2 linked regions of the Solidesulfovibrio magneticus RS-1 genome follow. The protein of the gene in region 1 binds, or shares a complex with, the protein of each later gene. Links are inferred from orthologs where the notes say so. Each region holds a gene or a part of one and is shown on either strand. Other genes may lie near its edges. The genes, in order: tig and rpsG.

Evidence for each region.
Region 2: the proteins of tig (region 1) and rpsG are in contact, whole or in part, in a crystal structure (PDB 3GTY), measured with the Thermotoga maritima proteins. The link is inferred for Solidesulfovibrio magneticus RS-1 from one-to-one orthologs. Residues at the interface, in WP_004081061.1 of Thermotoga maritima: Glu122, Val124, Val129, Leu130, Tyr133, Glu188, Gly259, Ile262, Tyr263, Glu266, Ser270, Glu273, Gln274, Glu277, Arg308, Gln311, Ile312, Ser315, Tyr316, Glu325, Arg329, Arg336, Leu363, Phe366, Trp367, Arg373, Leu377, Arg381, Leu384, Glu387; in WP_004081843.1 of Thermotoga maritima: Lys34, Lys52, Lys55, Glu59, Arg62, Gln63, Glu66, Asn67, Lys69, Val71, Arg95, Ala109, Lys110, Lys111, Gly112, Arg113, Pro114, Glu117, Glu121, Ile124, Ala125, Tyr127, Asn128, Asn129, Thr130, Gly131, Lys135, Asp139, Arg142, Met143.

What each region holds. Positions count from the first base shown.
Region 1 is NC_012796.1:3,170,937-3,180,243, reverse strand. The notes cover bases 4,018-6,995. They hold tig (trigger factor), read left to right. Parts: upstream 4,018-4,834; coding sequence 4,835-6,157; downstream 6,158-6,995. Other genes in these bases: clpP (ATP-dependent Clp endopeptidase proteolytic subunit ClpP), read left to right, coding at 6,320-6,928; DMR_RS13540 (hydantoinase B/oxoprolinase family protein), read left to right, coding at 4,018-4,634. In the rest of the region: icd (NADP-dependent isocitrate dehydrogenase), read left to right, coding at 1-75; DMR_RS13550 (hydantoinase/oxoprolinase family protein), read left to right, coding at 322-2,310; DMR_RS13545 (hypothetical protein), read left to right, coding at 2,307-3,053; more of DMR_RS13540, read left to right, coding at 3,069-4,017; ATP-dependent Clp protease ATP-binding subunit ClpX, read left to right, coding at 7,094-8,347; lon (endopeptidase La), read left to right, coding at 8,478-9,307. UniProt on the Bacillus subtilis protein: Involved in protein export. Acts as a chaperone by maintaining the newly synthesized protein in an open conformation. Functions as a peptidyl-prolyl cis-trans isomerase.
Region 2 is NC_012796.1:1,335,669-1,344,706, forward strand. What follows is about bases 1-2,709. They hold rpsG (30S ribosomal protein S7), read left to right. Parts: upstream 1-974; coding sequence 975-1,445; downstream 1,446-2,709. Other genes in these bases: DMR_RS05555 (hypothetical protein), read left to right, coding at 1-411; rpsL (30S ribosomal protein S12), read left to right, coding at 582-953; fusA (elongation factor G), read left to right, coding at 1,464-2,709. Also shown: more of fusA, read left to right, coding at 2,710-3,536; tuf (elongation factor Tu), read left to right, coding at 3,608-4,801; rpsJ (30S ribosomal protein S10), read left to right, coding at 4,806-5,123; rplC (50S ribosomal protein L3), read left to right, coding at 5,136-5,768; rplD (50S ribosomal protein L4), read left to right, coding at 5,781-6,413; rplW (50S ribosomal protein L23), read left to right, coding at 6,400-6,690; rplB (50S ribosomal protein L2), read left to right, coding at 6,693-7,523; rpsS (30S ribosomal protein S19), read left to right, coding at 7,536-7,817; rplV (50S ribosomal protein L22), read left to right, coding at 7,848-8,180; rpsC (30S ribosomal protein S3), read left to right, coding at 8,190-8,831; rplP (50S ribosomal protein L16), read left to right, coding at 8,831-9,038.

The sequences.
Region 1 (9,307 bases):
CTGGCCGACCAGATTCCGGGCGCGACCACCATCGGCTGCGCCGCCTTTGGCGAACTGCTGGCCAAAAACCTGTAGTTCTTCCTTTCGATTCCATGGCAACGCCGTCACGTCGTCGTGACGCGGCGGCGTTGCCCCTTGAAAAAAATCGGAAATCCGCAATAGTGGTTCCGCCCGGCCCGGGATGGCCCAGCCGCCCGGGAACGGCGCGCGATTTTTTTTGCCAGCGCGCCTCCCTGGTCCACGCCTCGTGGCGTGGGACGCATTGCATTTTCGTCAACCAGGTAGCTGCCATCCCTTGCAAAAAGGGAAAAAGGGGGCGCGATGGCCGTTGTCGGCGTGGATACCGGCGGCACGTTTACCGATGTCATCTGCTGGACGGACGACGGTTTTGCCGTGGTCAAACTGCCGTCGAGCCCGGACAATCCGGCCCGGGCCGTGCTTTCGGGCCTTGCCCGGCTGGCTGTCCCGGCCCGGCGCGTCATGCACGGCTCCACCGTGGCCACCAACGCCCTGCTCGAACGCCGGGGCGCGGTCACGGCCTTCGTCACCAACCAGGGCTTTGAGGACATCATCGCCATCGGCCGCCAGAACCGGCCCGAGCTGTACGATCTGGCCAGCCGCAAGGAACCGTGTCTGGTGCCCGAGGCCTTGCGCTTCGGCGCGCCCGGGCGGGTGAGCGCCGAGGGCAAGGTCATCGAGGAGCTTTCCGCCGAGGCCGTCCGCGAGCTTACGGCCCGGGTGGCCGCCTCGGGAGCCGAGTCCGTGGCCGTGTGCCTGCTTTTTTCGTTCCTCAAGCCCGAGCATGAGCTGCTTCTTGGCGAGGCCCTGGCCGAGGCCGGGCTGTCGGTGTCGCTGTCCTCGGACATCCTGGCCGAATTTCGCGAATACGAGCGGGCCGCCACCACCGTGGCCAACGCCTACGTGGCCCCGGTCATGGCCGGCTATCTCGGCGATCTGGCCGCTGGCCTGCCCGAGGGAGCCGAGCTTTGCGTCATGCAGTCGAGCGGCGGCCTGATCCGGGCCGAGACCGCCCGGCGCGAACCGGTGCGCACGGTGCTGTCCGGCCCGGCCGGCGGCGTGGTCGCGGGACTGGCCATGGGCAAGGCCGCCGGCTTTGACCGGCTCATCACCTTCGACATGGGCGGCACCTCCACCGACGTGTCGCTGCTCGACGGCGCGCTGTCCATGGCCGCCGAGACCGAGCTGGCCGGGTTGCCCATAAAAACGCCCATGCTCGACATCCATACCGTGGGCGCGGGCGGCGGCTCCCTGGCCCGCCTCGACGCCGGCGGGGCCTTGGTCGTTGGCCCCGAGAGCGCCGGAGCCGTGCCCGGCCCGGCCTGCTACGGCAAAGGCGACGGGCTCACCGTCACCGACGCCAACTTGTTTTTGGGCCGGCTGTCCCCGGACCATTTCCTGGGCGGCCAGATGCCGCTTTTCCCCGACCGCTTGCCGGAACTCTTTACGGCCCTGGGCGCGGCCGGCGGCCTGACCGCCGTGGAGGCGGCCGAGGGGGTCGTCGCCGTGGCCGAGGCGGCCATGGAGCGGGCCATCCGGGTCATTTCCGTGGAACGCGGCCACGATCCGGCCGATTTCGCCTTGCTGTCCTACGGCGGGGCCGGCGGGCTGCACGCCGTGTCCCTGGCCCGGCTCCTTGGCGTCAAGACGGTGGTCGTGCCGCGCCATCCGGGCCTTTTTTCGGCCCTGGGGATGCTTTTCGCAGACATCGTGCGCGATTTTTCCGAGACGGTCATGGCCGCTTCGGACAAGACCGATCTCATCGAGGTGGCCGGGCTTTTCGGCAATCTCGAAACCCGGGCGCGCCAGGTCATGGCCGAGGAAGCCCCGGGCGCGCGCATGGTCCTGGAACGCCAGCTCGACATGCGCTACCAGGGCCAGTCCCATGAGCTGCCCATCCGCTTCGTGGCCGACCCGTTTTTGGCCTTCCACAACCGCCACGAGGCCGTCTTCGGCTTCAAGCATCCCAAGGCGGTCATCGAGATCGTGACGCTGCGCATCCGCGCCCGGGTCATCACCGACAAGCCGCAGTTCACCGAGGCCGAGCGGTTGGTGGCGGGCGTGCCGGCCGAGGCCATGCTGGGCTGGAAACCCCTGGTTTGGCAGGGCGCGGAGCAGGCGGCCATGTGGTACGACCGCGACAAACTGCTGCCCGGCAACACCTTGTCCGGCCCGGCCCTGGTGGCCGAGACCTCGGCCACCACCTTCCTGCCGCCAGGGGTGGCTGCCGAGGTGGACGGGTTCGGGAATCTGGTCATCAGCGTGGACGGCGGGCGGGCCGCGACGGCGTGACGCTCGTCATCGGCACGCCGTGCTTCGGCGGCATGGTCACGGTGCCGTACATGCTCGCCATGATGGGCGTAAAGGACGTGCTCAACCGGGCCAGGACGCCGTTTCGGCTGCTCACCCCCTGCCACGAGAGCCTCATCACCCGGGCGCGAAACTCCATCGCGAGTGCCGTGTTGCGCGACGAATCGGCCACGCATCTGCTGTTTATCGACGCCGACATCGCCTTCGAGCCGCTGCTCGTGCCGCATCTGCTCGGTTCGGGCAAGGACGTGGTCTGCGGCGTCTATCCGGTCAAGGGACTCGCCCTAGACCGGGTCATGGCCCAGCCGGCCGGCACGCCGCCGGCCGCGGCCGAGGCGGCCAGCCTGGATTATGCCGTGAAGCTCAAACCCGGTTGCCAGGTGGACGGGCAAGGGTTTCTGGAAGTGGAGTACGCGGCCACGGGGTTCATGCTGATAAGGCGCGAAGTGCTGGTAAAGTTGGCGGCGGCCTACCCGGAACTGCACTACGGCTTTGCCTGCACCAACGAACCGGCGGCGGACAATTTCGCGTTTTTCGACACCATGATCGACCCCGAGACGCGCAACTATCTTCCCGAGGATTATGCGTTTTGCAAACGCTGGTGCGACATCGGCGGGAAAGTCCATGTGAGCGTGGCGGGCAAGCTCACCCATGTGGGGAGTAGGGCGTATAGTGGGGATTTTTCGGCCTATCTGGCGCGCCAGGGCGCGCGCCGCAACGGTTGACGGGACGGAGCAGCCATGAACATCACCCCGATCACCCTCGAAGTCTTCAAGAACAAATTCGCTTCCGTGGCCGAGGAAATGGGCGTCGCCCTGACCCGGACCGCCTATTCGCCGAATATCAAGGAACGCCGCGACTTCTCCTGCGCCGTGTTCGATTCCGGCGGCGACATGATCGCCCAGGCCGCCCATATCCCCGTGCACCTCGGCTCCATGCCGCTGTCCGTGCGCGCCGCCATCGACGCCATCGACCTCGGGCCGGGCGACATGGTCATGCTCAACGATCCCTTCCGGGGCGGCACCCATCTGCCCGACATCACCCTGGTCGCGCCCGTCCATGCCGGCGGCGACTCACCCTTATTTTACGTGGCCTGCCGCGCCCACCACGCCGACGTCGGCGGCATGGCCGCCGGCTCCATGCCGCTGTCCACCTCCATCTTTCAGGAAGGCCTCGTCATACCGCCGGTCAAGATCGTGGCCGAAGGCGAGATCGTCCAGGGCGTCATGGACCTGTTTTTGGCCAACGTGCGCACGCCCCAGGAGCGCCAGGGCGACTTCGCCGCCCAGATCATGGCCAACCGCACCGGCATCGCCCGGCTGACCGCGCTGGCCGCCGCTTACGGCCGCGAACGGCTGGCCGCCATGGGTACCGCGCTGCTCGATTACGCCGAACGCCTCATGCAAGCCGCCATCGAGGCCATCCCCGACGGAACCTATGAAGCGGCCGACAGCCTGGACAACGACGGGGCCGGAACCAACGAACCGACCCTGCGCCTGACGCTTACCGTCGAAGGCGGCCGGGCCGAACTCGATTTTTCCCGCAGCGATCCGCAAACGCCCGGCTGCATAAACGCCGTGCGGGCCATTGTCGTGTCCGCCGCGCTCTATGTGTTCCGCGCCCTGGCCGGCCAGGCCGTGCCGGCCAACGCCGGCTGCCTGCGGCCCATCGACGTCACGACCAAGGCCGGAACCCTCGTCGACGCCCGTTTCCCGGCCGCCGTGGCCGGCGGCAACGTCGAGACCTCCCAGCGTCTGGTGGACGTCATCCTGCTGGCCCTGTCCCGGGCCCTGCCCGACCGCATACCGGCCGCCTCCCAGGGCACCATGAACAATCTGGCCATGGGCGGCGTCGATCCGCGAAGCGGCAAACCCTTCACCTACTACGAGACGTTGGCCGGCGGGGCCGGAGCCGATGCGGCCGGCCCGGGACAATCGGCCGTCCACTCCCACATGACCAACACCCTCAACACTCCGGTGGAGGCCCTGGAATACGCCTACCCCATCCGCGTGACGCGCTATGCCCTGCGTCAGGGTTCCGGCGGTCCGGGGCGGCATGTGGGCGGCGAGGGGCTGGTGCGCGAGATCGAGGCCCTGGGTCCCATGGAGGCCACGGTCCTCTCCGACCGGCGGCTGCGCGGCCCCTGGGGCCTTTGCGGCGGCGGGGAAGGGGCGGCCGGCGTCAATGTGGTGACGCGCAGTACCGGCGGCATGGCCATGCCGGGCAAGTTCCATGTGCGGCTGCGGGCCGGGGACAGGCTGTGCATCCAGACGCCGGGCGGCGGCGGCTGGGGCGCGTCTTCCTGATTGCCTTTTGACGCCGCCTCGCCTATGCCCCCATGTTCCGGCGCGGTCCGCCGCCGCCGGTGGCGGGGCATTTTGCCCTTTTCATTTGGGGGTGCTTCCTGTAGCATGACCCATTTTGTATTCGCTTGCGATTTTTTCCAGAATACGACCGAAAATCCGCTGCGACGGCCCGCCCGCCAGCGAACATCTTGGAGGATGCCTTGGAATATACCGTTAATCAGCTTTCGCCTGTCAAAACGCAGGTCACCGTGTCCGTGCCGGCCGAAGAGGCCAACGCCGCCCTGGCTTCCGCCGTGGCCATGTTCCGCTCCCGGACCGACCTCAAGGGTTTCCGCAAGGGCAAGGTGCCGTCCAGCGTCGTCGAGCAGCGCTTCAAGAAAGAGATCGTCAGCGAAGCCACCACCGACCTCATCAACGTGCACATCAACGAGATCATGGGCGAACTCAAGCTGTCGCCGCTCTCCGGCCTGGACGTGAGCGAAGCGGCCCTGACCAAGGGCGAGCCCCTGGAATATACCTTCAGCTTCGAGCACGCCCCGGCCTTCGATCTGCCCGAATACAAGGGCCAGGCCGTGGAAGAGGAAGACGTCGTCGTCTCCGAGGCCGACATCGAATCCGTCATCGAGCGGGTGCGCAAGAATCTGGCCGAAGTGAAGCCGCTGAGCGACAATCGTCCGGCCAAGGACGGGGAAATCGTGTCCGTCACCTTCGAGGCCTTCGAGGACGGCAAGGCCATCCCCGGCGTTCGGGCCGAGAATTTCGAATTGACCCTGGGCGAAGGCCAGGCCCTGCCGGCCTTTGAAGAGTTGGTCAAGACCATCGCCTCGGGCAATGAAGGGGAAGGGGATGTCACCTTCCCGGCCGACTTCATCAATACCGAGCTGGCCGGCCGCACCGTCACCATGAAGGTGGCCGTCCACGTCATCAAGGAACGCACCCTGCCGCCGGTGGACGACGAGCTGGCCAAGAAGGCCGGCAACTTCGAAAACCTGGACAAGATGCGCGAAGCCATTACCATGTCCTACAAGAAGTCCCGCGAGGACCTGCACCGGTCCTCGGCCCAGAAGAAGCTGCTGGACAGCCTGCTGGCCACCCTGGACTTCCCGCTGCCGCCCGCCGTTGTGGAGCAGCAGCTCGGACAGATGGTCGAGGAATTCGTGGGGCAGCTGGAGCGCCGGGGCAAGAGCCTGGAGTCCACCGGCAAGACCCTGGCCGACATCCAGGGCGAGATGCGCCCGCGCGCCGAGGAACTGGTCAAGACCCAGATCTTCCTCTCCGCCGTGGCCCTGAAGGAAGAATTGACCGTCACTCCCCAGGAGATGGACGCGTTCTTCTACCGCCTCTCGACCCAGGCCGGCCAGGACGTCATCATGCTCAAGCGCTACTATGAGGACAACGGCCTCATGATCATGGTGCGCGACAAGCTGCTGTGCGACAAGGCGGCGGACCTGATCTACGCCAACGCCCTGGTGACCAAGGTCGCCCCGGTCGAAAAGCCGGCCGGCGAGGAAGCCCAGGACTAGACGGAGCGGGACCGCTTCTTGCATTGAAAATGAAACCAGGACAAAGCGGCCGCGTCGCAGCGGCCGCTTTGTCCGGCAACCGAAGCCGGAAGGATGTGGCGGTCCCGATTTGACGACAAAAACGTCGCAAAACGTCGCCTCCGGCCTACAAAAGGGAAGCAGATGGCCACGATACCCATTGTCATCGAGACGACCGGTCGCACCGAACGCGCCTATGACATCTATTCGCGGTTGCTGCGCGACCGTATCATCCTGCTTGGCAGCGCCGTGGACGACTACGTCGCCAACTTGATCTGCGCCCAGCTTCTGTTTCTCGAGTCCGAAGACCCCGAGAAAGAAATTTTCATGTACATCAATTCGCCCGGCGGCGTCGTTTCGGCCGGGCTGGCCATCTACGACACCATGCAGTACGTCATGCCGCCGGTCTCCACCCTGTGCCTGGGACAGGCCGCCAGCATGGGCGCGCTGCTCCTGTGCGCCGGCGCCACCGGCATGCGCTACGCCCTGCCGCACAGCCGCATCATGATCCACCAGCCCTCCGGCGGCTACCAGGGCCAGGCCACGGACATCGAGATCCACGCCAAGGAGACCCGGCGCACCCGGGAAACCCTCAATGAAATCATGGCCAAGCACACCGGCCAGAGCATGGAGCGCATCCAGGTGGACACCGAGCGCGACAATTTCATGAGCGCCGAGGAAGCCGTGGCCTACGGCCTCATCGACAAGGTGTTGACCTCCCGGGAACGGCTTGAGAAAAAGGACGCTGAATAGCCCTTGGGGCCTGTTCCTGAAAAATTGGTCAGGTTTGTTTCAGGAAAAGGCCATTTTTCAGGGTGATTGTTCACCAGATCCCTCTGATTTGCTTATAGGACGCCGCACGAGGGCCGCGACGCGGTCAAAAAGGCCCGGTACGCCGGGCAGGGTGGGATTTCCGGTATGACGAGGAAGAAAGGAAGCGTGTCGGGCGAGCTGTGTTGCTCGTTTTGCGGCAAGAACCAGGACGAAGTGCAGCGGCTCATCGCCGGCCCGGACGTCTACATCTGCGACGAGTGCGTGGCGCTTTGCAACGAAATCATCGCCCAGGAGTCCGTCACCGAGGAGACCGAGGGCGGCAAGCTGCTGCCCCCGGCCGAAATCAAGCGGCTGCTTGACGAATACGTCATCGGTCAGGAACAGGCCAAGAAGATCCTGGCCGTGGCCGTGCACAACCACTACAAGCGCGTCTACTACGCCGGTTCCGCCGGCGCCGACGACGTGGAGATCGACAAGAGCAACATCCTGCTCATCGGCCCCACCGGTTCGGGCAAGACGCTGCTGGCCCAGACCCTGGCGAGAATCTTAAACGTGCCCTTTGCCATCGCCGACGCCACCACGCTGACCGAAGCCGGTTACGTGGGCGAGGACGTGGAAAACATCCTCGTCCAGCTGCTGCAAAACGCCGACTACGACATCGAGTCGGCCAGCAAGGGCATCATCTACATTGACGAGATCGACAAGATCGCGCGCAAGGGCGACAGCCCGTCCATCACCCGCGACGTGTCGGGCGAGGGCGTGCAGCAGGCCCTGCTCAAGATCATCGAAGGCACCGAGGCCAACATCCCGCCCAAGGGCGGCCGCAAGCACCCGCAGCAGGAGTTTATCCGGCTCAACACGGCCAATATCCTCTTTATCGTGGGCGGCGCGTTCATCGGCCTGGACAAGATCGTAGGCCAGCGCCAGCGCGGTTCGGCCATGGGTTTCGGGGCCAAGGTGGAGGCCAAGAGCGACGACGACCTGTCCAAGCTGCTGACCCAGGCCCATCCGGCCGACCTCATCAAGTTCGGCCTGATCCCCGAGTTCGTCGGCCGTATCCCCATCCTCACGAGCCTTGAGGAGCTGACCCAGACCGATCTGGTGCGCATCCTCACCGAGCCGAAAAACGCCCTGGTCAAGCAGTACCAGAAGCTTTTCGAGCTGGACAAGGTACGGCTGCGCTTCTCCAAAAACGCCCTGGACGCCATCGCCCAGAAGGCCATCGAACGCAAGACCGGCGCGCGTGGCCTGCGAAACGTCATGGAATCCATCATGCTCGACATCATGTACAAGCTGCCGTCGCTGACCGGCGTCAAGGAGTGCGTGATCAACAAAGCCGTGGTGGAAAAGGGCATCGAACCGTTGCTGTTTTATCATCAGGAAGTGAAATCGGCCTGAAGCCCTTGTCGCGCCCGGATTGACAACGGGTTTTCCGGCCTTACCTCACAACCTGCCGCCAGGCCTTCGGATCGGGTTCAAGCCCGGTCCGGAGGCGGGCCTGGAAACTAACCCCGCAGCGGGAGGTTGCATGTCTGGATTTACCTTCGATTCCAACCGGTTCGCCGCCGAGACCATACGTCTTCCCATGATGAGTCTGCGGGAAGTGGTGATGTTCCCGCGCTCCATAGCTCCCCTTTTTGTCGGCCGCGAAGCCTCCATCAAGGCCATCGAACAGGCCGTGGCCGCCCACGACAAGAAGATCTTCCTGGTCGCCCAGCGCTCGCCAGAGACCGAAAAACCCACCTCCGAGGACCTCTTCGAGATGGGCACGGTGAGCAAGATTCTCCAGATGCTTCGCCTGCCCGACGGCACCATCAAGGTGCTCTTCGAAGGGCTTTACCGGGCCGAGTGGGAATCCGAGACCATGACCATGGGCGAGGACGCCAACTATCCCATGGTCACCGTGCGCCGCGTGCCCGAGGAAGAAACCCACGGGCCGGAATCCGACGCGTTGATCCGCGCCACCCAGGAATCCCTGGAGCACTACGGCCGCATCAACAAGAAGTTGGCCCCGGAAACCATCCTGGCGATTAATTCCATCACCTCGCCGGGGCGCCTGGCCGACGCCGTCATGCCCCACCTCAAGGTGGACTACATCAAGAAGCAGGGCGTGCTGGAAGAGCTGGAGCCCATGCGCCGCCTGGAAGAAACCTACGCGTTTCTGCAGGGCGAGATCGAAATTTCCTCCATCGAGAAGCGGATTAAAAACCGCGTCAAGCAGCAGATGGAGAAGAACCAGAAAGAGTACTATTTAAACGAGCAGATCAAGGCCATCAACAAAGAGATGGGCCGCGAGGACGATCCCGGGGCCGAGGCGGCCGAATTCGAAAAGCGCCTCGAAGAAAAGAACATGCCCGA
Region 2 (9,038 bases), 1.8 Mb from region 1 along the record:
TCCATCGGCCTGGAAGCTCTGGCCTATTCGTTCGACGTGCGCAAGATCGACCGCACCGGCCCGGTGACGAACTTCCTGTACACGGCGGCCAGCAATGACGGCTATTCCAATAACCCCTGGGCGTTTGGCGCCAACGCGCTGATCCGCTACTACCCGGTGCACACCGACAAGGCCGCCTTCTTCATCGGCACCGGCATCGGCGGCCTGTTCTCCGGCGACCGTATTCCCTACTGGGAGAACGGCGGACGCGGCAACTACGCCAACCCCACCCTCCCCGTGGACCTCGGCTTTGCCGTCAACCTGAGCCAGAACGTGGCCTTCGAGCTGACCGGCCGTTACCAGCGCATCGGCTTCGACAACCACGGCATCGATGCCTGGGGTGGTCACGGCGGCATCCGGATCACTTTTTAGGCTGACAAACGTTTTGATCTAGAGTAGAGGGTAAGGCCCTCCCGCCCGCACCGGGTGGGAGGGCCAGTTTTTTCCGAGGCCGGTCCCAGGGGCGCTTGACATGTTGCGCCCGTGGGTCTATAGGCCTCTGTCTTTGCCATACACTACGATTTTTTTGAACGGAGACGGCTATGCCCACGATCAACCAGCTCATCCGCAAGGAACGGGCCAAAGTGTCCAAGCGGCGCAAGACGCCGGCCCTCCAGGCCTGCCCGCAGCGCCGGGGCGTGTGCACCCGCGTGTACACAACCACGCCCAAAAAGCCCAACTCGGCCTTGCGCAAGGTCGCCCGCGTGCGCCTGACCAACGGCATCGAGGTGACCTCTTACATCCCGGGCGAAGGCCACAACCTGCAGGAGCACTCGGTGGTGATGATCCGGGGCGGCCGCGTCAAAGACCTTCCCGGTGTCCGGTATCATATCATCCGCGGTACGCTCGATACGTCGGGCGTGTCTGACCGCCGCCAGAGCCGTTCCAAGTACGGCGCCAAGCGGCCCAAGTAATTTCGGTTCAAGGAGACGCGTATGCCGCGTAAAGGTCCAGTTTCCAAGCGCTCGGTGCTGCCCGATCCGAAGTTCGGCAGCCATCTGATGACGAAGTTCATCAACCGGCTCATGCACGACGGCAAGAAGGGTGTGGCTGAAAACCTCTTCTATCAGGCCGTTGAAGTCCTGGCCGAAAAGTCCGGCGAAGACCCGTTGAAGGCTTTCGAGAAAGCCATCGGCAACGTCAAGCCCCACATGGAAGTCAAACCCCGCCGGGTCGGCGGCGCCACCTACCAGGTTCCCATGGAAGTGCGCCCCGAACGCCAGGTCACCCTGGCCCTGCGGTGGCTCATCAATCAGGCCCGGGCCCGCGGCGAAAAGGGCATGGCGGACAAATTGTCGGGCGAGCTTCTGGACGCCTATCACAATCGCGGCGGCGCCGTGAAAAAGAAAGAGGATACGCACCGTATGGCTGACGCGAACAAGGCGTTTGCCCATTACCGGTGGTAGTCGCTAAAGGATAACGACGTGTCTCGGACCGTACCCATAGAGCGGCAGCGCAATATCGGCATCATGGCCCATATTGACGCCGGCAAGACGACCACCACCGAGCGTATTTTGTTTTACACCGGTGTGTCGCATAAGATTGGCGAAGTGCACGACGGCCAGGCCACCATGGACTGGATGGTGCAGGAACAGGAGCGGGGCATCACCATCACCTCCGCTGCCACCACCTGCTACTGGCGCGATCACCGCATCAACATCATCGACACGCCCGGCCACGTGGACTTCACCATTGAGGTCGAGCGTTCCCTGCGCGTCCTCGACGGCGCCGTGGCCGTGTTCGACGCCGTTGCCGGCGTCGAGCCCCAGACCGAGACGGTCTGGCGGCAGGCTGAGCGGTATCGCGTTCCCCGCATGAGCTTCGTCAACAAGATGGATCGCACCGGCGCGAACTTCTTCCGCTGCGTGGACATGATCCGGGACCGCCTGGGCGCCAAGCCCGTGCCGCTCCAGCTGCCCATCGGGTCCGAAGACAACTTCACCGGCGTGGTGGACATGATCCAGGGCAAGGCCCTGATCTTCGACGACGCCACCATGGGCAAGGAATACGTCACCCAGGAAATCCCGGACAACATGCGGGACCTCTACGACGAATGGCGCCTGCAGATGCTCGAAGCCATCGCCGAAGAGGACGAAGCCCTCATGGAAAAGTACCTCGCGGGTGAAGAACTGACCCCCGAGGAACTTATCGCCGGCGTGCGCAAGGCCACCATCGGTCTGGCCATCTGCCCGGTACTGTGCGGTTCGGCCTTCAAGAACAAGGGCGTGCAGCCCCTGCTCGACGCCGTAGTCGATTACCTGCCGTCTCCGGTGGACATCCCGGCCATGGTCGGTCACGACCCCGACGACGCCGAGAAGGCCATCGAGTGTCCGTGCGATCCCAAGCTGCCCCTGGCCGCCCTGGCGTTCAAGCTCATGAGCGATCCGTTCATCGGCCACCTGACCTTCCTGCGCCTGTACTCGGGCAAGATCGAATCCGGCATGACCGTCCTGAACGCCAACACCGGCAAAAAGGAACGTGTCGGACGTCTGCTCAAGATGCACGCCAACAAGCGTGAAGAGATCAAAGAAGCCGAAGCCGGCGACATCGTGGCCGCCGTCGGCATGAAGATCACCTCCACGGGCGACACCCTGTGCGCGGAAAACCGCCCGGTTGCCCTGGAGTCCCTGGACATCCCCGAGCCGGTCATCGAAGTGGCCATTGAGCCCAAGACCAAGGCCGACCGCGACGCGCTGTCCCAGGCCCTGGGCAAGTTGACCAAGGAAGATCCGTCGTTCCGCGTCAAGTCCGACGAGGAATCCGGCCAGACCTTGATTGCCGGCATGGGCGAGTTGCACCTGGAGATCATCGTCGATCGCCTCATGCGCGAATTCGGCGTCAACGCTAACGTCGGTCAGCCCCAGGTCGCCTACCGTGAGACCATCACCAAGGCGATCAAGAACGATCTGCGCTACGTCAAGCAGACCGGCGGCCGCGGCCAGTACGGCCATGTCGTTCTCGAAATTGAGCCCAAGGAAGACGGCGGCTACGAATTCGTCAACGACATCACCGGCGGCATCATCCCCAAGGAATACATTCCGGCTGTCGACAAAGGCATCCAGAATGCCATGAAAGGCGGCGTCATGGCCGGCTTCCCGCTGGTCGATATCCGCGTCAAGCTGGTCTTTGGTTCCTACCACGAAGTGGACTCTTCGGAGCAGGCGTTTTTCATCTGCGGTTCCCAGTGCTTCAAGGAAGCCGTCCAGAAGGCCTCGCCCGTCCTGCTTGAGCCGATCATGGCCGTCGAAGTGGTCACTCCGGACGAATACATGGGCGACATCATGGGCGATTTGAATGGCCGTCGCGGCCGCATCGCTCGCATGGAAGCTCGGGCGGGCGCCCAGGTCATCACGGCCCACGTCCCCCTGTCCTCCATGTTCGGCTACGCCACGGACTTGCGTTCCAAGTCCCAGGGCCGCGCCACGTTCACCATGATCTTCGACCACTACGAGCGAGTTCCGGCCAGTCTGGCTGAAGAGATAATGAAGAAGAAATAACGCCCGCGGCGTTTCGGGCGAGGACGCACTACAACGAAGACCCGCAAGCGCGGAAGCTCCAGGGGGATCCTATGGGCAAGGCGAAATTTGAACGCAACAAGCCGCACGTCAATATCGGCACCATCGGTCACATCGACCACGGCAAGACCACGCTGACCGCCGCCATCACGCGTCTGGCCAGCCTCAAGGGCAATGGCGAGTACATTCCCTTTGACCAGATCGACAAGGCGCCGGAAGAAAAGGAACGCGGCATCACCATCGCCACGGCCCACGTCGAATACCAGACCGACAAGCGGCACTATGCCCACGTCGACTGCCCCGGTCACGCCGACTACATCAAGAATATGATCACCGGCGCGGCCCAGATGGACGGCGGCATCCTCGTCGTGGCCGCCACCGATGGCCCCATGCCCCAGACCCGTGAGCACATCCTGCTCGCCCGTCAGGTTGGCGTGCCCCAGCTGGTCGTGTTCATGAACAAGGTCGATCTGGTTGACGACCCCGAACTCCTGGAGCTGGTCGAACTGGAAGTGCGCGAGCTGCTGTCCAAGTACGGCTTCCCCGGCGACGACATCCCGGTCATCAAGGGCTCGGCGCTTAAGGCCCTGGAAGCCGCCGACGTCAACAGCCCCGAGGCCGCGCCCATCTTCGAGCTGCTCGACGCCTGCGACTCGTTTATCCCCGAGCCCAAGCGCGACATCGACAAGCCGTTCCTCATGCCCATCGAAGACGTGTTCTCCATCTCCGGCCGCGGCACCGTCGTGACCGGTCGTGTCGAGCGCGGCATCGTCACCGTGGGCGACGAAGTGGCCATCATCGGCATCAAGGACACGGTCAAGACGACCTGCACCGGCGTCGAGATGTTCCGCAAGATTCTCGATCAGGGCCAGGCTGGCGACAACGTCGGCGTGCTCCTGCGCGGCATCAAGCGCGACGACGTCGAGCGCGGCCAGGTTCTGGCCAAGCCCGGCTCCATCACGCCGCACCGCAAGTTCAAGGCCGAAGTGTACGTCCTCAACAAGGAAGAGGGCGGCCGCCACACCCCGTTTTTCACGGGCTATCGTCCCCAATTCTATTTCCGTACCACGGACATCACCGGCGTGGTGACCCTCAACGAAGGTGTTGAAATGGTCATGCCGGGCGACAACGCCACGTTCAACGTGGAACTGATCGCCCCCATCGCCATGGAAAAGGGCCTGCGCTTCGCCATCCGCGAAGGCGGCCGCACCGTCGGCGCTGGCGTCGTGTCGGAGATTGTGGAGTAATATCATGGTTTCCATGCAAAACGATCGCATCCGTATCAAATTGAAGGCCTACGACTACCGCATCCTGGACAAGGCGGTGGCCGAGATCGTGGATACTGCCCGCAACACTGGAGCCGGCGTTGCCGGGCCCATCCCGTTGCCCACGGACATCCACAAGGTCACGGTCAACCGCTCGGTTCACGTTGACAAGAAGTCCCGTGAACAGTTTGAGATGCGGGTTCACAAACGTCTCCTGGACATTATGGAGCCCACGCAACAGACCGTGGACGCGCTCGGGAAACTGAGCCTTCCTGCCGGTGTTGACGTGGAAATTAAGCTCTAAGGAAGGGTTGGCATGGCTGCCACGCTTGGAATTCTCGGCCGAAAACTGGGCATGACCCGGGTCTTCGGCGACGACGGCTCAATCATTCCGGTCACTGTTATTCAGGCCGGACCCTGCCCCGTCACCCAGGTCAAGAACCTGGAAAAAGACGGGTACAACGCCATGCAGATCGGGTTCGACGAGATCCCGGAACGCAAGGTCAACAAGCCCGAGAAGGGCCATCTGGACAAGGCCGCCCGCGGGTACTTCCGGGTGCTTAAGGAAATCCGCCTGGACGGCCCCGTGCCGTTCGAGCAGGGCATGGACGTGACCGTGGACATCTTCGCCCCGGGCGAGATCGTCAAGGTTACGGGCACCTCCATCGGCAAGGGCTTTGCCGGCGTCATGAAGCGCTGGAACTTTGCCGGTCTCAAAAAGACCCACGGCACCGAAAAAGCCCATCGCTCCGGCGGTTCCATCGGCAACAACACCGAGCCCGGCAAGGTCATGAAGGGCAAGAAGATGGCCGGCCACATGGGCGCGCGCACGGTGACCGTGCCGAGCATCACTGTGGTCGACGTCCGCCCCGAAATGAACCTGATCCTGGTCAAGGGACAGATTCCCGGCCCGCGCAACGGCGTGGTCGTGGTTCGCAAGCAGGGGTAACGGGGGCAAGCCATGGCAAATGTGAAATTGTTCAACCAAGGCTGCCAGGAAATCGGCACTGTCGATCTGGCCCCCGAGGTTTTTGAAGTCGAAGTGCAGCCGGAACTCTTGCACCTCGTTGTCCGCGCCCAGCTGGCCGCCAAACGTGCCGGCACCCACAGCGTCAAGACCCGCGCCTTCGTCAGCGGCGGCGGCAAGAAGCCCTGGCGTCAGAAGGGCACCGGCCGCGCCCGGGCCGGCTCCACCCGTTCGCCCCTGTGGCGCGGCGGTGCCGTTGTCCACGGGCCCCAGCCCCGGGACTACACCTTCAAGGTGAACCGCAAGGTCCGCCAGCTGGCTCTGCGCATGGCTCTTTCGGCCAAGCTCGTGGAAGACCAGCTGGTGCTGCTGGACGCCATTGCTTTCCCGGAAGTCAAGACCAAGCTGATGGCCAAGGTCGTTTCTGATTTCAGCTGGAAAAAAGCCTTGATTGTTCTGCCCGAGTCGGATAACAATCTCGAGCTTTCCGCCAGAAACCTTCCTGGCATCAAGGTCGTGCGGCAGGACATGCTTAATGTGTATGACGTCCTCCTGCACGATCATGTTGTCATGATGAAGGACGCGGCGCTCAAGGTCCAGGAGAGGCTCGGTCATGGAATACGCTAACATCCTTTTGAAGCCGGTTATTTCCGAGAAAGCCACGATGGTGAAGGATGCCGCCAATCAGGTGGTGTTTTTTGTCCATCCCGCTGCCAACAAGATCGAGATCGCCAAGGCTGTGGAAAAGGCTTTCTCTGTTACGGTCAAGGGCGTGCGCGTGGTCAAGCACAAAAGCCTCGCCCGTTCCCGCATGGGACGCGTGACCGGCCGGATTCCGGGCTACAAAAAAGCCTACGTGACCCTGGCCCAGGGCGATAAAATCGAGTTCTTCGAAGGGGTTTAGACATGTCCATCCGCAAGCTTAAGCCGACCTCGGCCGGCCGCCGGTTCCAGACGGTGTCTACCTTCGAGGAGATCACCCGCAGCGAGCCGGAAAAGTCCCTTACCGAGGGCATTACCTCCTCTTGCGGCCGCAACTGCTACGGCCGCATCACCTCGCGTCGTCGCGGCGGCGGCAACAAGCGCCTGTACCGCATCATCGACTTCAAGCGCGATAAGTTCGGGGTTCCGGCCAAGGTCTTCTCCATCGAGTATGACCCCAACCGTAGCGCCCGTATTGCGCTTTTGCATTACGCTGACGGCGAGAAACGTTACATTTTGGCGCCGGTTGGCATCAAGGTCGGCGATATGATCACCGCCGGCGACGCCGCCGACATCAAGCCGGGCAACGCGCTGCAGCTCAAAAAGATCCCGGTCGGCACCCTGCTGCACAACATCGAGCTGAACCCGGGCCGCGGCGGCCAGATGTGCCGCGCCGCCGGCACCTACGCCCAGCTCGTGGCAAAGGAAGGCAAGTACGCCCTGCTGCGTCTGCCTTCGGGCGAAGTGCGCAACGTGCTGTCCACCTGTCTGGCCACCATCGGCCAGGTCGGCAACGTGATGCACGAGAACATCTCCATCGGCAAGGCCGGGCGTAACCGCTGGCTTGGCAAGCGCCCGGAAGTTCGCGGCGTGGCCATGAACCCGGTTGACCATCCCCTCGGCGGCGGCGAGGGCAAGAGCTCCGGCGGTCGTCACCCGGTCACCCCGTGGGGCAAGCCGACCAAGGGCTACAAGACCCGCAACAAGAAAAAGCCCTCGTCCAAGCTTATCGTCAAGCGGCGCGGACAAAAGTAAGAGGAAACGCCTATGCCTCGTTCACTCAAAAAAGGTCCGTTCGTGGACGATCACTTGGAAAAGAAGGTCGCCTACGCCCTGGAGAACAAGGATCGCCGCGTGATCAAGACCTGGTCCCGCCGGTCCATGATCCTGCCCGAGATGGTTGGTCTGACTTTTGCCGTTCACAACGGGAAAAAGTTCATTCCGGTTTTTGTCTCCGAGAACATGGTCGGGCACAAACTCGGCGAGTTTGCCCCTACGCGGACCTTCCACGGCCATGCCGCGGACAAGAAAAGCAAAGTGAAAAAGTAGTCGGGGCGACCACCCCGTCGGGACAAAACCATGGAAGCCAAAGCCATCGCCAAGTACATTCGCCTGTCGCCCCAAAAGGCGCGGCTCGTCGCCGCCAACATCCTCGGCCGACCGGTCGAGGAGGCCATGAACATACTGAAATTCACCCCGAAAAAGTCGGCTAAGATCATCGGCAAGGTGCTCCACTCGGCCGTGGCCAACGCCGAGCAGATCTCCGGGGTGGATATCGACAACCTTACGGTCAAGCAGGTGATCATCAATCCCGGGCCGACCCACAAGCGGATCATGACCCGCTCCATGGGACGCGCCTTCCGGATCGTCAAGCGCACGAGCCATATCACCGTCGTTGTGGCCGAGAACTAGGAGCGACAGATGGGACAGAAAGTTCATCCCTATGGATTTCGCCTCGGATACAACAAGAACTGGCTCTCGCGTTGGTTTTCCAAGAAGGATTACCCGGAGTTCGTTTTCGAGGACAACAAGATCCGTAAGTTCGTCAAGAAGAGCCTGTACCACGCCGGGATCTCGAAGATCGAGATCGAGCGCGCGGGCGGCAAGATTCGCCTGATCATCCACACGGCCCGGCCCGGCATCGTCATCGGCCGCAAGGGCACGGAGATCGAAAAGGTTCGCGGCGACCTCAAGCAGCGTTTCAGTCGGGAATTCACGGTGGAAGTCAATGAAATCCGCCGTCCCGAAATCGACGCCCAGCTCGTCGCCGAGAACATCGCGCTGCAGCTCGAGCGCCGCGTGGCCTTCCGCCGGGCCATGAAGCGCACCGTCGGCCTGTCGCGCAAGTTCGGCGCCGAGGGCATCAAGGTCTCCTGCGCCGGCCGCCTGGCCGGAGCGGAAATCGCCCGCTCCGAATGGTACCGTGACGGCCGGGTGCCCCTGCAGACCCTGCGCGCCGACATCGACTACGGCTACGCCATCGCCAAGACCACCTACGGCGTCATCGGGGTCAAGGTCTGGATTTTCAAAGGCGAGATTTTGGATCATGAGGTGGAAGCGTAATGTTGGCTCCCAAAAAAACCAAATTCCGGAAGATGCAAAAGGGCCGCCTGCGCGGTCCCGCCCTGCGCGGCGCCAGCATCGACTTCGGTGAAATCGGCATCAAGGCTCTGGAGCACGGCAAGCTCACCAGCCAGCAGATCGAATCCGCCCGTATCGCCATCATGCGCCACATCAAGCGCGGCGGCAAAGTCTGGATTCGCGTCTTCC